2 regions of the Thermosynechococcus sp. QKsg1 genome follow, and region 1 is predicted to be linked to the other one. Evidence: riboswitches for the same ligand, from Rfam matches in the RefSeq annotation. Region 1 holds a riboswitch; the other holds the start of a gene.

The links. A riboswitch is a leader RNA that binds a small molecule or an ion and turns the genes downstream of it on or off. The one in region 1 is predicted to bind cobalamin.
Region 2: another riboswitch for cobalamin. It lies ahead of RHP47_RS09015 (sirohydrochlorin chelatase); the one in region 1 lies ahead of metE (5-methyltetrahydropteroyltriglutamate--homocysteine S-methyltransferase).

Annotation. Positions count from the first base shown of each region.
Region 1 covers NZ_CP134200.1:920,037-928,347, reverse strand. The annotation lists gene RHP47_RS04680 (DUF5340 domain-containing protein) at 1-23, opposite strand, end outside; gene RHP47_RS04675 (GNAT family N-acetyltransferase) at 68-574, opposite strand; gene RHP47_RS04670 (NAD(P)H-dependent oxidoreductase) at 746-1,402, opposite strand; gene RHP47_RS04665 (His/Gly/Thr/Pro-type tRNA ligase C-terminal domain-containing protein) at 1,531-1,767, opposite strand; gene metE (5-methyltetrahydropteroyltriglutamate--homocysteine S-methyltransferase) at 1,937-4,189, opposite strand; cobalamin riboswitch at 4,480-4,625, opposite strand; gene RHP47_RS04655 (SufE family protein) at 4,777-5,220, shown strand; gene RHP47_RS04650 (glycosyltransferase) at 5,338-6,120, opposite strand; gene thrS (threonine--tRNA ligase) at 6,149-7,966, opposite strand; gene RHP47_RS04640 (response regulator) at 8,209-8,311, shown strand, end outside.
Region 2 covers NZ_CP134200.1:1,822,567-1,830,877, reverse strand. The annotation lists gene RHP47_RS09030 (hypothetical protein) at 1-685, shown strand, start outside; gene RHP47_RS09025 (hypothetical protein) at 690-1,133, opposite strand; gene RHP47_RS09020 (2-isopropylmalate synthase) at 1,114-2,748, opposite strand; gene RHP47_RS09015 (sirohydrochlorin chelatase) at 2,822-3,844, opposite strand; cobalamin riboswitch at 3,877-4,018, opposite strand; gene RHP47_RS09010 (peptide ligase PGM1-related protein) at 4,054-5,580, opposite strand; gene RHP47_RS09005 (hypothetical protein) at 5,711-6,127, opposite strand; gene RHP47_RS09000 (SUMF1/EgtB/PvdO family nonheme iron enzyme) at 6,290-7,402, opposite strand; gene egtC (ergothioneine biosynthesis protein EgtC) at 7,410-8,192, opposite strand.

The DNA of each region.
Region 1 (8,311 bases):
GAGGGGGCAGAAGAAAGAGTCACCAAGGCAGACACCTCCAAGGAACGACTATCTAGATTTCAGCTTTCTAGCGGCGGCGGGGACGGCGATAGGTCAACCGCTCGGAGCGATCGCGCTCGTAGGCAATCAGCCGGCCATAGATTTCGTGCTTGGTTAAGTTTAACGAAAAAAAGACATGCCGCCGCGGATTGCCAAAACCCTTACGGGTAAAAAACTTTACTGCGGGCGTGTTGGCCGGATCGGTATCCACCAGCATAAATCGCGCCCCCTCCTCAATCATCCGCTCGATGAGCTTATCCACCAGCTTATCGGCAATGCCCCGCCGCTGATAGTGGGGATGCACCCCCAGCCAGTTAATGTAGCCATACACCCATGGGGCTTTGCTAATAATGGTGCCCAAGATGAACCCGACCACCTGAGAATCCGCCTCGGCCACCAGACAGTATTCGGGATCGGTGTTATAGAAACCAATGACCTCCCACTCATCCCAGATGCGATAGAGCGAGGGATACAGATCACTGGTGAAGAGTTCCTCGCCAAGGTGAAACACGGGGGCAATGTCATCAATGCCCATCTCGCGAATAATGATGTTAGTGGGTTCAGAGCGCTCTTCTTCTTTGGCGGGAACGATTTCTAAATCAACTAAATTGTGGTCAATGGGATCATCGGTGTGCAAAGACATACAAAGGCGAGTACCGAGCTATTTCTAGCTTAGCCTATGTCCAGCGGGGTCAATTCGTGAACCTTAGCGCACTTCCACGACTGCCTCTAGGGGATAGCGTACCTTGGGCAAAGTCGCATAGTTGTCATCGGCCGCTCGATAGCCCGCTGCACATAGAACGACGGCATGATAACCTTGGGTAGGTAGACCGAGAAGGCGATCATATTCTTGGGGCAAGAAACCCTCCATCGGGCAGGTGTCAATGCCCAGCAGCGCCGCCGTCACCATAAACTGACCCAAAGCAATATAGACTTGGCGGGTTGACCATTCATCAACATTGAGGGGGTAGGGGGGTGACTGCAAAAAGCCCTTGACCAAGTCCCCATACTTTTGCAGATTTTCCACTGCGGTTTGGTGGACTTCCGCTTGCCGTGCAAGGTAGCGATCGACGTCCGTAGCATTGAGATTGGTTTTAATGGCAAATACCACTAAGTGGGAGGCATCCACCACCTGCCGTTGATTCCAAGTGTGGGGGAGCAGGGCTTGGCGTAGCGCAGGCGTCTCAATGACGTAAAACTTCCACGGTTGCAGGCCAAAGGAAGAAGGAGCCAGTACCAGACTTTGTAGAAGTGTTTGCCACAGATCCACAGGAATTTTGCGATTGGGGTCAAATTTCTTCGTGGCGTAGCGCCATTGCAGTTGTTGCAAAACCGTTGTTGGTGAAATCGGTGTTTCAGTCATTCTGTTCCCTAGAGAATTGATTAGAGCGATTACCCAAAGGGTACGCTACGCGATCGCGAGAACCACTCGCCGCTCATTTTGACAAACTATTAAAGGTGAGGTCAACTGCCCTGTAGATCAATTGCCCACTATTGCCACTGAATATCGGCATCCATCGCAGTCATGGCAGAGGTGAGTTTTTCAACCAGTTCCTTAACAGGGAAAGCGCTGACATCTCCTGCTGCACGGGTGCGGATACTTACGGTCTCGCTTTCGACTTCCTTGGCACCGATAATGCCCATCACAGGAATTTTCTGGGTTTCAGCATTGCGGATTTGTTGACCTAGCGATCGCCCGTACGATTCACACTCATGCGGATGTCCCATCAGCCGAGGTCAGGTGCCCCTACCAATCATGGAGCAGGTCTTTAGGCATGGGGCAGCCTTCTTACAAGCATTGCCCCGCTAATCGCAGGAATGGAAACGCAGTTTTGAGTGGTGGAAAAATCCTGCGATTTTAAGGGGGCAACGGTGCGCTGGCAGCAACAACAGATCCTCAGTTGGTAAGACGAGCCCCTCGCAATTGCTGGGCGGCTGCCACCATGTTTTTCAGAGAGGGAATCACCTCCTCCCAGCGACGGGTTTTCAGACCGCAGTCTGGGTTAACCCAAATCTGGTCACTGGGTAGATGGGCGATCGCAGTCTCCAGCTGCTGAACCATCTGCTCAACAGTGGGAACTGCCGGACTATGAACATCATAAACACCATTGCCCACCTGCTGTTGATAGCCGGCATCAGTAATTTCAAACAGCGTTTCATTGTTACTGCGGCTATTTTCAATGGACAACACATCTGCATCTAGGCGCTCGATATGTTGAATAATGTCCCCAAACTCCGAATAGCACATGTGGGTATGAATTTGGGTTTCTGGCTTAGCCACACCAGCCGCCAACCGAAACGCATCGACGGCCCAAGCCAAGTACTCCTGCCAACGTTCCGGCTTGAGGGGTAATCCTTCCCGTAAAGCGGGTTCATCAATCTGGATAATCTTTGCCCCAGCAGCTTCTAAATCGGCCACTTCATCCCGTAGAGCCAGGGCAATCTGCATCGCCTGTTCGCTACGCGGAATATCAGTGCGGGTGAAAGACCAGTTAATCATTGTTACCGGCCCCGTCAGCATACCCTTGACGATTTTTTGTGTCAACGATTGCGCCACCTTAAACTCTCGCACCGTCATTGGCTCGGTTCGCGCTACATCCCCATAAATAATGGGTGGACGCACACAGCGACTGCCATAGCTTTGCACCCAGCCGTGTTCGGTAAAGGCAAAACCAGTAAGCTTCTGGCCAAAGAATTCCACCATGTCGGTGCGTTCAAATTCGCCATGCACCAATACATCCAAGCCAATTTCTTCCTGCAATCGAATGCATTTGGCAATTTCAGCATCAATTGCTGCTTGGTACTCCGCAAGGGTAATTTCTCCGCGCTTGAGCTTCACCCGCAATTGCCGCACTTCTGGGGTTTGCGGAAAAGAACCAATGGTAGTTGTCGGAAAGAGCGGTAAGGTGGGCTGCAGTTGGCGGCGTTGTTCATAGGGCATAGCCCGTTTCAGATCGTTGACGGTTAAATTGCGCAACCGCTGTTGTACCACTGGATTCACAGGCCTAAATTCCTTAAAGGCCTGCCACTGGGCTTCAATCTCTGCTAATTGGGGGTGCTGGGCAAGGGCTTTGGGACTCTCCTGCAGCGTCTGGGCCAATAGCACCACCTCATCCAACTTTTGTTCGGCAAAACTCAACACCCGCCGCAATGGCTCTGGTAACTTCACTTCTCGTGCTGCATCGTAGGGGACGAATTGTAAAGAGGCTGAGGGGTGCAACCGGATATTGGTTGTGATACCCTGAATCGCTGCTAAGGTTGACACAACAAGTTCTGGGCAAATTTTCCAAATGTTTCGGGCATCCACAATACCCACCCCCAGCTGTTTATCCCTTGGGAAACTAAACTGCTGCAATAATGCCAAGTTCTGCCCACGGGTAAAATCTAGACTAATGCCGGCTACGGGCAACGTCACCACCCAAGGATAGGCAGCGCCGAGATCATCAAAGTAGGTCACTAGGTAAATCGGCAAGCCAACTTGACAGAGCGCATCAAATGTTGATTCATACAATTCCCTGAAGTTGTTGGTGTCCCCAAAAACCAAGGCAGGTTCGTGGATTTGTACCTCAACCACCCCTAGGTTCTTCAATTCAGCCAACAGGATAAGATAGCGCTCCACTAGGCAAGACAACGCTTCCTCTAGATTCATCTGCAGCCGACTCAGCCGTAGCAGGGTTAAAGGCCCTAGCACCATGGGAACGGCGCGATCGCCCAAGACCTTTTGGGCGCGACCGATGATCCCCAGAAAATCACTAAAGTCTGCTGCCTGAAGAGGCTGACTCATTTCGGGAACCAAGTAGTGATAGTTGGTGTCAAACCATTTGGTCATCTCAAGGGCTGGAATTCCCTCTCGACCGCGAGCCATTGCAAAGTATTGCTCCAACCCTGTAAAGGCTTGATACCGCTGTGGGATGAGGCCGAGGCGGATACTCCAGTCGAGAACGGGATCGTAAAAACTGGTATCGCCAACGCCAATGCGATCAATGCCAGCCTGCAGTTGCGTTTGCCAATTTGCCAATTCAATATCTTGAACCGTTTGTAGTAAATTTTCTTGATTGGATTTACCATTCCAAAAGGCTTCCAATGCCTTTTTCAGCTCGCGATTTTTACCAATACGGGGGTAGCCTAGCGTTGCAGTCTGAATGGTCATTGTTATGGTACCCTGAGTGTTGACAGTTCTCTCAATAGACAATGAAAGCTGGCTGTTTTCAGTCCAACAAGCAGTGCACTTCCAGCATCATCAGCAGAACCTAGCGTGGGTCACTGCAAGAGGAGCCCTTCTCTAGGTGCTTGTAGGTACTTGAAAATCTCCAAAATCACTTGTGCTACAGTAACGGCAGGAACCTTGCCAGAAAAGGGCGGTAGGGGGGGTCTTTACCTAGGCAAATTAATGAAAATTGAAGCATGAAGAACATCATCTGTACCTCGCAGATGTTGGCATAACGACATTCACAACTCGGCGGGCATTCTGACTGAGAGAGTAGTGCCTCTCATCACAGCTGCGGGACAGCGGCAGATTTGCACTGCACTTTCCCCCTTGCGTCTGATGGCTGATCCCCACCAGAACCGAGTAAGTACATTAAAGGCTAACACAAGTTACGAGTTAAGGGTAAGAGCACGGCGGTCTATTGGCATGAAAAGCTGCCCCTAGGTTGACTGCTGCCGTTATTGTGCAACTGCTGAGGGTAAAATCAGAAATGGTTATCATTTTTCTCAGCAGCGTTCTTCTAAGTCAATATGCCCTCTGCCTGCCAGCCTTTACCGGCTTCCCTCGATCGCATTGTTCAGCGGTTCCAACAGATCTCAGATCCAAAGCGGCGCTATGAATACTTGCTGAGCTTTGCAAAGCGCCTGCCGCCATTTCCTGAGGAGCAGAAGGTCGCCGCCAACCGCGTGCCCGGCTGTGTCTCCCAAGTGTACGTGACGGCTTCTTTAGAGCAGGGCAAGGTGATTTTTCAGGGGGATTCTGACGCTCAGGTAACGAAGGGATTGGTGGGGCTATTGGTTGAAGGGTTGAGTGGGTTGACACCTGCAGAAATCCTGCAGTTAAAACCTGACTTTATTCAGCAAACCGGACTAAATGTCAGCTTAACCCCCTCGCGAGCCAATGGCTTTTACAACATTTTTCGAACGATGAAAGCCCTAGCGTATCACTTGGCCGAGACTTCGTGTCACACTTAAAGCCTCAGCTGATGGGACTACAGCAGCAAAAGCTGGACTGGTTGCTAGAGAACACCTTTACGAAGGAGGATAATCCCTTAGTTGTAGGATGACGCAGCAATCCCCGCAACGGGGACATTAAGCTTCGTTTAAGGATTTAACACTTCTGCTTGTACCCCATATTAGAGAAGGTATGTACTTAGGAATAACAACTCGAATAAATAAAGCACAAATAAGAATTAATATTTGTAAAAGCAAGTTTTCTCCAGTTTCTACCTGTAAACGGAAGAAATCACATAAAACTGATAATTTATCAGTTGATGAAATACCGCCAAGCATAAATTCTCCGGCAATAAAATCGCATCCGTGAAACTTACAGCCATTTTGAATAGCAGTTTTGATAAAGAAGTAGTCTGCGCCAACTGGAAATCTATAGGAATAGTATCCTAGTTGCCTATGAAGATCGGTTTTAATTAGAGTACCAACAGCATGGGAAGATATGTAGGCTCCGGCTGAAAACAAATACGGTCTTCCTCTATTAGGGCGCCTTAATCGTTTACCTAACCACACATGTGCTGATAGTATATCTGCTTTCGTAGAGCAAGCAGCTTTTCTAAACAACTCTATTGCATTCTGTTCTAGTACATCTCCAGCACCTAAAACAAGATAATAATCTCCACTTGCAATTTTAAGTGATTTATTGATCGCATGATATAAACTAAAATCTGGTTCTGAGACAATTTTGATATTTAAGCCCTTTGTAGACTGAATAATACTAATGGTACTATCAGTTGAAGCACCATCTCCAATAATCCATTCAAAGTTTTTATCCGTTTGATCTTGAAGGCTTTTAATGGTTCGAGTAATCGTATCTTCGACATTGAGAGTTGCCGTAATGATTGATATAAAAGGATAGGTCATAATGAGTTTAAAGTGAGAAAACCCCTAGCTACTGCCACTGAATCTCGGCATCCATTGCATTCATTGCCGATGTCAGTTTCTCGATCAGTTGTTTAACCGGCAAGGCGCCGACATCGCCTGCAGCACGGGTGCGAATACTCACAGTCTCGCTTTCGACTTCCTTGGCACCCACAATGCCCATCACGGGAATTTTCTGGGTTTCAGCATTGCGGATTTGTTTACCTAGGCGATCGCCCGTGCGATCCACACTCACGCGGATGCCCTGCTCTCGCAGTTGAGCGGCCACACGTTCGGCATAGGGGCGTTGCTCATCTCCCACGGGCAACAGGCGCACTTGCTCGGGTGCCAGCCAGAAGGGGAAATCCCCTGCATACTCCTCAATGAGAATGCCAATGAGCCGCTCCAGCGAGCCAAAGGGGGCACGGTGAATCATCACCGGTCGGCGGCGGGTATTGTCCTCAGCAACGTATTCCAAATCAAAGCGCTCAGGCAAATTGTAGTCCACCTGAACCGTTCCCAGCTGCCACTCGCGACCGAGGGCATCCTCAAAGATAAAGTCTAGTTTCGGCCCATAGAAGGCGGCCTCCCCAATCCCCAAGAAATGCTCCATGCCCAACTGTTCTACCGCTCGCTGAATTGCTGACTCCGCCTTTGACCAAGCCTCATCGGAGCCAATGTACTTGTCGGATTTGGGATCGCGGAAGCTCAACCGTGCCTTGAATTTATTTAAACGCAGACAGCGGAAGACCGAGAGAATGAGGTCAACCACATTCAAAAACTCGACATCCAACTGCTCTGGGGTGACAAAGAGGTGGGAGTCATCAACGGTAAAGCCTCGCACCCGTGTCAAGCCCCCCAATTCCCCGGACTGCTCATAGCGATAAACCGTACCAAACTCCGCCAACCGTAGGGGCAAGTCACGGTAGGAGCGCAGCTCACTTTTATAGATTTGAATGTGGAAGGGGCAGTTCATTGGCTTGAGGACAAAGCCCTGCTCGTTGGCTGCCGCCTCAGCATCTTCGGCCATCAGGGGAAACATATCCTCTTTGTACTTTTGCCAGTGGCCAGAGGTCTTAAATAGATCCACACGGGCAATGTGCGGACTCACCACCGGTAGATATCCCCGCTTCATTTGCTCTTTTTTGAGAAACTCCTCGAGGGTTGAGCGCAGAATCGTTCCCTTAGGAGTCCACAGGGGTAGCCCTGGTCCTACAGGATCAGCGAAAATAAAGAGACCCAGCTCTTTGCCCAGTTTGCGGTGGTCACGGCGCAGGGCTTCTTCTTTGCGGCGTTTATATTCCGCCAGTTGTTCTGGGGTTTCCCAAGCAGTACCGTAGATGCGCTGCAGTTGGGCTTTGGTTTCATCGCCGCGCCAGTAGGCACCGGCAACACTTTCAAGGGCGATCGCCTTGGGGTTAATCTCGCCCGTATTTTCAACGTGGGGTCCCGCACAGAGATCCCACCACTCATCCCCCAAGTGGTAAATCGTAATTGGCTCCTCGAGGTCTTGGAGAATTTCCAGCTTGTAGGGTTCCCCCAGCTCCCGGATGCGGCGCTCGGCCTCCTCACGGGTCACTTCCTCGTGGATCACCGGCAACTTGCGCTTAATGATCTTGACCATCTCCTTCTCAATGAGCTTCAGGTCTTTTTCGCTGAAGGGTTCGGGGTGGTCAAAATCGTAATAAAACCCATTCTCAATCCAAGGACCAATTGTAACCTGCGCCTTGGGGAACAGCTTCTGGACTGCCATGGCCAGAATGTGGGCACTGGTGTGGCGAATCCGCTTCAGCCGCTCCGACTCACTGGTTTTGGGGAGATGGATGGGGGCAGCAGCCGATTCTGACATGGGGGATGACCTATCTAACAAATCCTTAATTGGGGTAAGACCTCACATATGTGATATTCTGCCACCTCGAGGGGGAGCTTGGCAGCCAATTTTTTAGCTGGCCGGAAGGGGATGCCAGTGGCCAACTGCAAGAGACAGGGCTATGCTAGGGTTGGAATTACGAAGGGGGTATGTCCATCCCAGGGTCGCGCTCTATTTACAATCCCTTTTATAGGAATCTTGTATAGGAATGGAGTATTTCCGTGACTAGCCGCAAAGTCCTTGTCATTGATGACAGTAAAGTAATCCGGATGCGGGTCCGTGAAATGTTGCCAGAGGGCGACTACGAAATCCTTGAGGCCAAGG
Region 2 (8,311 bases), 900 kb from region 1:
GCAGCACCGTTTGCCGAGTGCCACACCTGCTTTTAGGGAAAGTTTTTACTTCCTGTTGACGCAGCTAGAGTCGTTGGGATTGCCCCGCTCTTTGGCAATAACGGGTACAGTGGGCAAAGAAGGACAAACGACCCTTGCGATTTACCTTGCGGTTGCAGCAGCGGCGATGGGAAAACGGGTCTTACTGGTGGATGCCAATTTGCGTCAGCCCAGCATTCATCAAGGACTTGGCATTCCCAATGTCGCAGGCCTAGGGGAGTTGTTGCAAGGGGAAATGCCTTTTCCCCACTGGTTCAGTCTTTTAGCAAATCGTGCGGAAAGACTCTGGGTACTGACGGCGGGTCAGGTTCAGCAAGAGCCGATGATACTGCTGAGTTCTGCGCGGTGGTTTGATTTCTTGGAGGGCGCTAAGGATACCTTTGACTGCGTGATTCTGGATGTGCCGCCGATTTTGGCTGCTGCGGAGGCGCATCGGGTTCTGGCAGCGGTGGAGCGGGCCCTCTTGGTTGTGCGCTTAAAGAAAACGCGACGGGAAGCCTTTGCTCAGGCCCTGCAGGCTTGCGATCTGAGCTTACAGCAAAAGCTGCTTGGGATTGTCGTCAATGGTGTAGCTGTCAACCACCGAGATTTCAGAGGTTATCAGAACAGTGCTGCTGAGTCAGCGGTGGCACCCCTCTCTATCTAAGGTTTCACATCTCCCTTTCGGGGGACAAAATAGCCATTAAAACAGGCCCAAAGAGTAGGGCATGGGCAGCTAAGGTGAGGCCTGTCCAAAGCAGGGGAAACCAGCGCCAAACTCCTGCTTCTAGGGGCGGAAACAGGGCATAGGCTAGCCCGATGAGTGTCGGCGGTAAAATGATGAGCAAAATAGCTAACACAAGGGCAACAACGGTGACCTGAGAAGAGGGGCGGTGGAGCGATCGCCAGCCTGTACCTGTCCACTGCCAGCGAAAAGCGATCGCCCCATCTTCAAGGCGAGCCGTTTGGCGCTCAGGATCAAGGGTAAAAATGTGGCGGCAAAAGTTACAGGCATGGGTTTCCATGAGCACCATGGGGACAATTTGGCCATGGCGGCAAATAGGGCAGGGGTAGATGCCATGGCGCTCAAGGGGCTTAGGGAGTGGTTCCACCATGAACCTCAGCGGTCTGGGGGTGGAGGCGTTGTTGCTGGAGCCCGCGATAGAGACGATTGAGGGCATTCATATAGGCATGAGCCGAAGCAACAATAATATCCGTATTGGCGGCATGGCCCGAGTAAATGCGATCCCCGTGTTGCAGGCGAATGGTCACCTCGCCGATGGCATCAATTCCCGCAGTCACTGACTGCACGGAATACTCAATGAGGCGATTGGGAATTTGCACCACGCGGTTAATGGCACGATAGACGGCATCCACAGGGCCTGTGCCAATGGCGGCATCTGTCAGCTCCTCACCACTGGGCAGACGGATGGTTACGGTGGCGGTGGGGCGGGCGCGATCGCCACAGGAGACCTGCACAAATTCCAGCTGGTAGCCTTGAACATCAATGGCTTGGGTTTCGTCTTTAACAATAGCTTCTAGATCCCAGTCAGTGATTTCTTTTTTCTTGTCGGCCAGATCCTTGAAGCGCAAAAACGCCTTGTTGAGTTCCGTTTCACTGAGTTCAAAGCCCAGCTCGCGCAGGCGGGTGGCAAAGGCATTGCGACCAGAGAGTTTGCCCAAAACAATTTGATTGTCGGCTAAGCCAATGAGCTGAGCGTCCATGATTTCATAGGTTTGCTTGTGCTTGAGGACGCCATCTTGGTGAATGCCTGATTGGTGAGCAAAGGCGTTGGCACCGACGATCGCCTTATTGGGCTGAATCAGCATGCCCGTTAGATTTGAAACCAAGCGGGAGGTTTTGTAAATTTCGCGGGTGTTGATATTGGTCAGGGGTGCTTCTGATTCAGGGGGACGGCCAAGGAAGGGGTTAAAATACTGCCGCCGCACATAGAGAGCCATCACCAATTCCTCAAGGGCAGCATTGCCGGCGCGCTCCCCAATGCCGTTAACCGTACACTCCAGTTGCCGTGCCCCATTTTTCACAGCCTCAAGGAAGTTGGCAACGGCCAAGCCTAGGTCGTTGTGACCATGGACTGAAATGACGGCACGATCAATATTCGGCACGTTTTCCTTGATGCCTTTGATCAGGGCGCCAAACTCGGCGGGGGTGGTGTACCCCACGGTGTCGGGAATGTTAATTGTTGTTGCACCGGCGTCAATCACCCGCTCCAAAACTTGATAGAGAAACTCAGGATCCGAACGTCCGGCATCCTCAGGGGAAAACTCAACATCATCCACAAAGGACTTGGCATAGGCCACCATTTCGGGGGCAATTTCCAGTACCTCAGCGCGGCTTTTCCTGAGCTTGTACTCAAGGTGGATATCCGATGTGGCAATGAAGGTGTGAATCCGCGGATAGTAGGCGGGCTTGAGGGCTTTTGCGGCGGCTTCAATATCTTGGCGGGTGGCACGAGCCAAGCCACAGATCACCGGCCCTGTTTCGGTGCCCACGGTTTCGGCAATCCGCTGTACGGCTTCAAAGTCGCCGGGGCTGGCAAAGGGAAAACCCGCCTCAATAATATCCACCCCCAGTCGGGCCAGTTGACGGGCGATCGTGAGTTTTTCATCCACATTCAGCGAGGCACCCGGCGACTGTTCACCGTCCCGCAGGGTGGTATCAAAAATCAACACCCGATCAACGGTCTGGGGAGGATATTTAATGCGCATAGACAAGCCCCATTCAAGCTTGAGAAAGAGTAGCAGTTATTTCTACTCTAACATTTTCGCTGGGAAGCAATGTCTAGGGAACTTGCCAAATGCGTTGGTGATAACTGGGCAAGTGATCCAAGTCCATGGTTGATCCATGGTGAGGGTGATGCCCCCCGTGATCATGGCTGTGGGAGGGGTGCTCATGATCCTGATGATGGTGGTGATGATGGCTATGGCCTGCCACCAAGCGGAATTTGCAGGCTTCACAGTTCATGGCCACCTGCCCCGTATGGGTTTCAATTTCCCGCTGCCGCGTGAGATAAAATAGTTGCGGATGCAGGCCAATTTCCGGTAGGTTCACGTATTCAACACTGGGATAGGCAGCTTGGGCTTCTGCGGTAAGGGTATAGATTTTCTTGACTAATGCCCCTGTAAACATGAAGTGGGGCAGGACAATGACGCGGCGGGGCTGGTAAAGATTCGCCCGCCCAAATCCTTCGGGTAGGCGGGGATGGGTAATGCCAATAAAGCAGACCTCAACGGTTTTGTAGCCACTGCCTTCCCAGAGCATGCGGGCTAGCTTAAAGACATCGCCATTGGCATCGGGATCACTGGAGCCGCGTCCCACCACTAGGAGAACGGTTTCTTCGCGGCCAATGCCTTGGGGATTAAATTCTGGTGAGTCCAAGCGTTCAAGGCGCGATCGCCACAGGGTTAAAATTTCGGGGGCAATGCCATAGTGGCGGCCATAGTGATAGCGCAATTGCGGAAACGCCCGCCGTGCCCAATCCAACTCATTGGTGACATCAAACTTATTGTGGCGAGCAGCAAAGAGTAAAACTGGCAGCACTGACAAGTCTGTATGACCTGCAGCAACACACCGGCTGAGCACATCAAAAATCGAGGGTTCCGTTAACTCCAGAAAACAGGGAAAAACAGGCCGGCAGGGATCCAGTTGATAATAGGCTTGGGCAAAGTCCAAAAATGCTTGGCGACCTTCCGGATCGCGCGTCCCATGACCGACGAGTAAAAGCGGTCGAGATTGGGGGAGAGGGGGTAAATCGAGGCTAAAACCGAGGGGATTGAGAATGGAATCGTTGAGCGTAACAACCACGTTGAAACTCCATGCCCGTGCGACGCAGGCAAACAGAGTGAACCACAGCAAGTAGGCATTCTGGCTGAGGGGGGTTCCCCATCACAGCTGCGGCACAGCACCAGACTTGCACTGGATTTTCCCTACAGGCTGCTCTTCACAGTGAACGTTGCCAATTGTAACGAGATTCTCAGACCCCTGTCTATGCGGGGGGTGGGCACATTAGGGACTTATAGCGCCGCAGCATCGAGAACGCCAATGGTCTGGTTGTAGATGGCTTGAGCTTCTTCGGGGGTGTTGCCAATGCTGACGAGTCCCAGCTTACCAAATTCCGAGAGTGCCCCCATGAGGTGAAAGACAGTGCCCGTTTCGGTGCTGGAATCAAAGTGGAGATGGTAGCGGGCAATCATATCTAAGAGATCATTGGGCAGGAGGCCGCGATAGTGGGGTTGGCAGAGGTTATCGGAGGCAATGTAATACTTGGGACGGCGGTGCTTGCTGTAAAACAGTCCAGAGGCTAGCTCATAGTGACCATCGGTGAGAAACTTTAGGGTCATGAAGGGGTGCGTGGTACCACCCTTGCGCAGGTTAATTTCAATGGCGTAAAGCTCCCACCCTGCTGTTGTCTGGGTGGCAACAACGTCCACACCAAAACAGCCGATCACCCCCTGCTGTGCTAAGTACGTCCCTACCTTTTGCCCCAATTCTTGGAGTTGTTGGCGATAATCGGCATGGGCAGGAAATTCACAGCCAATGAAAATTTGACCTGTGGGGGCATTGAGTAATTGCTCATGGGTGGAGACAATTTCAACACTGCCTTTGGGGGTAATGCAGCCTTGGACACTGGGCGATCGCTTGACAGCACCTTCCACAAAGGCTTCGACAATCCCCCCCAGATCCATAAATCGCTGCCGATAGGAGAGCCAAGTTTCATTAGGCGCCTGAAAGACCATCTCCTCTAGGCTATTTTCAATCCGTTGTAGATGATCGGGGGTGTGTGGGCTGCCAAGGGGGCGCAGTGGGCGCAGATCAAGAAGAGCATTGCCTTCTCCGGAAAAAGCCTCATTGAGTTTCACCACCACCCGTTGCAGTTCAGGGGATTTCTCTTGGAGGTGAGCGATCGCGCGCACCAGTTCCGGTACCCCCTGCAAAAAACCGCTGCCCATCGGATGGGGAATGCCTGCAGCTGCAAAAAGTTCCCGACTGCCCGCCTTGGTTCCCCAGTAGAGGAGGTCGGGATCCGTCGAGTAGAGGGGAATGCCTAAGCGTACCGCCAGTTCCCGCTCCAAAGGGGTGGAGTTAAAACACACCATGTAGGCTTGGTTGGGACGCAGGGCTTGACGAATACGCTCCAAAAGGCGAGGCCGCTCTAAAATTTTCGCAGTCAAGGGTTTATCGGAGCGATCGTAGGTGGCCAGCAGCAGCAGGCGATCGCGGGCATGGGAACTGGGTACGCCGGGGAGTAAATCCAGATAATAGTCAATAATGCTGGGGTGCAGCGGCTGGGACGTCACGTAGATCATGCGGGTACGCGGATTCCGCAACTGGATCAGCGTATAGAGTTGCCGCTCCTCGTAGTGGGTGTAGCCGGTGATCTTGGCCAGCTCCGGTTGGGGAAAGCTCAGGGAAGGCACCACCACAATATCGCGCTCAATACCGCCGGGACCCTTGGGCAGTTCAGGAATAAACGTTTCTGTCCCGTCCCAGCACTCCAAGAGTTGCGTTTGCAGTTGGCGGAATTCCTCAGCAATTGACATCAAAACGCCCCTATGCCCTTGTCCCTAGTTTAGGGAGTTTGAGTCGCACTCATCGCTTGGGGGTCATCTTGTTCAAACTTTCTTTACTGAGGAACGGTGCTTCGTTTGCTCAGCTTCAATAGCCAACAAACTAAGGTTTGCCATCAAGTTCAATGTACCTGACATGCACCTGAGCGGGGCGCAGAACAAAGGGATTTTGCCACTTGCCGGCAGGACTGGGGTACGTTTTTTCGGGATAGGAGAGCAAATCGCTGTAAACGGCGCTTAATTCAATGGGAACACCTGCTGGCACATTAGTCATCTTAAAGGTACATTGACCATCCTGAGCACCAGCGGCAGGACCAGTAGCAAATACCTTGATGGGCGGTAAATTTTGCGGTTTAGCAACAACTCGAATCGCTGAGCAGGCAGCCGGTGCAACATTGCCCATTTGATCGCCAAAAAAAATACGGCCTTGCAGCGTTGCCGTGGGTAGAGCCAAAGCTCCGCTAGTTTGAGTGAGTGTCCCAGTGAGCAGTAGCAAGGTGGAAAGAGATAAGCGTTTCATGATGTGGCTCACGCTCCAGAGAAGGGGTGATGATTCAATCTTGGCGGAGCCTAGGAAGAATCCCAGTGAAGGCGATCACAGGATGGATGAGAACCGCAGCACAAAACATGAAGCTCACACCACCTGCTGACGCGCGGAGGGGAGAGTGCAGGCTAAACATGTTCAAATTTGGGCATCAGTGTCCCTTGGTGTAGAGATTGTTTCTTGGTGAACGTAGCGCGCTCCAGCAAACACCTCACGGGTGGTGCGGCTATACCAATTGCGAAATGAGGGTCGCTTGAGAATGGGGCGCGTCCAGTGACTACCGCCCTTGAGGACAAAATGCTCGCCATCAAAGTAGGGGGCAGAATACCCCCGGTAGGGATAGCTCTGGAACCCCGGATAGGGGGCAAAGGGACTTTGCGTCCACTCCCAAACGTAGCCCTGATTCAAGAGTCCCTGCTGAGCAGCAATTTCCCATTCCCGTTCACTGGGGAGACGTTTGCCTTGGAAATGGCCATAGGCTTCCGCTTCGTAGAAACTAAGTCCCCACATGGGTAAGTCTAGGTTCTCAGGAATCGGGTAAAACGGTGAGGCAATTTCCTCTGCCTGTCGCCATTCCCAACCACTGCTGGACCACCATTCCCGCCGCTGATAACCACCCGCTTCCACAAAGGTGAGAAATTCCCGCCAGGTCAGCGGTGCCGCATCAATCGTAAAAGGAAGTAGTTCGACACTCTGGACTGGCTGCTCGTTATCAAGGGCTAAGAGGTCTTCACTGCCAATGACATAACTGCCAGCGGCAATCCGTTGCCAAGACTGAGGCGACGATAGGAGAGGGGGCAAGGTGGTGAAAATCTCCTGCATCGCCAGCACCATTTGCATCGTTTCCGTGTGCTGGGCTTCATGCTGTAAAATCCACCACCAGAGACGGACTTCCCGTTGCCACTGCTCGTCGCTAAGGCTGTAGAGGCGATCGCCCGTCTTTTGGCGAATCTCTGCTAAGTAGTCAAGTAGCTGGCCACGCGGCGGTAGATGCTGTCGTTCGGCCTTGGGGCGGCCATCGGCGGCATACCAATAGCGATCGCGATCGCTCACCCCTGAGGATTCTGGCAACAGCCAAAAGGCTTCTGTGTAGCCAATGTGTCCCAAATGCCATCCCACAGGGCTATAGAGGGGATGGGGCTGCGCACAAAGGACGGCCTCGCTCAACTCAGCCACAAGTTGGCGTGTAAATTGCCGCTGGTTCTGAAAGGCTTGCCAAAAAGTTCCCCGATCCAAGGGATTAAAAGGCACTGATATCTCAGAAGGCGTAAATTTCTGGTTCACTCTGCAAACTCATCAACAGCAATTTATTTTCCGGTAAAAGATACCACTCCGTTTGCTGATCTACCGGCTCTGAGGTGAGCTGAATTTTCTCGGCATCCTGACTCCAGTACAGGGTGGGGGGTGGTGTGCCCCGCGCACAGCGGGTGGCGAGAATATAGACGCCATCAGTCAGAATCATGGCGGCACTAACACTGGTACGCGCTGCCTGCGCTAGGGAAAAAACAATTTGCAGTGTTTGCCGCAGTACCATCAACGGTGACAGTTGCGGATTCAACACCAATTCATTGCAGAAGAGGGCAAACAGGTGCTCAGAGTCTGTAGAGCCTTCAACAATGTTGTAACAAATATCCGACAGGCGATCGCGCATGGGGCGGTAGAGGGTTTGGCGAAAGTTCTCGATAAAGCCATTGTGCACCCCCAGCCAGCGTCCCCAGCGAAAGGGCTGCGTATTCGTCATTTGCACGGGTTGACCCGGTGTGGCACTGCGGACATTGGCCAAAAAACAGGCAGATTCAATGTAGCGGCTTAAATGCTCAGTAAAGTTAATATCATGCCACATGGGCATCGTTTGCCGATAAAGAAAGGGGGGCACATCTTGGCGGGCAGCATACCAGCCCACCCCAAAGCCATCGGCATTTAAGAGTCCCGCCGTCATTTCGCGGGGTTGATAACTTTGCACCAACAGGGAATGGGGAGCATCCACCAAGGCATGGGCAAGGGACGTTTTGCGCCCCATATAGGCATAAAGACGGCACATAAATTAACATGTAAGTTTGATAGGAATACCTTACCCCCGATTCTAACTTTCAGCAAAGGATTTTTCAGGGCGCTATATCCAGTTTGAGAGCTGGCAGTAAAGCTTGCTAGAGTGTAGAG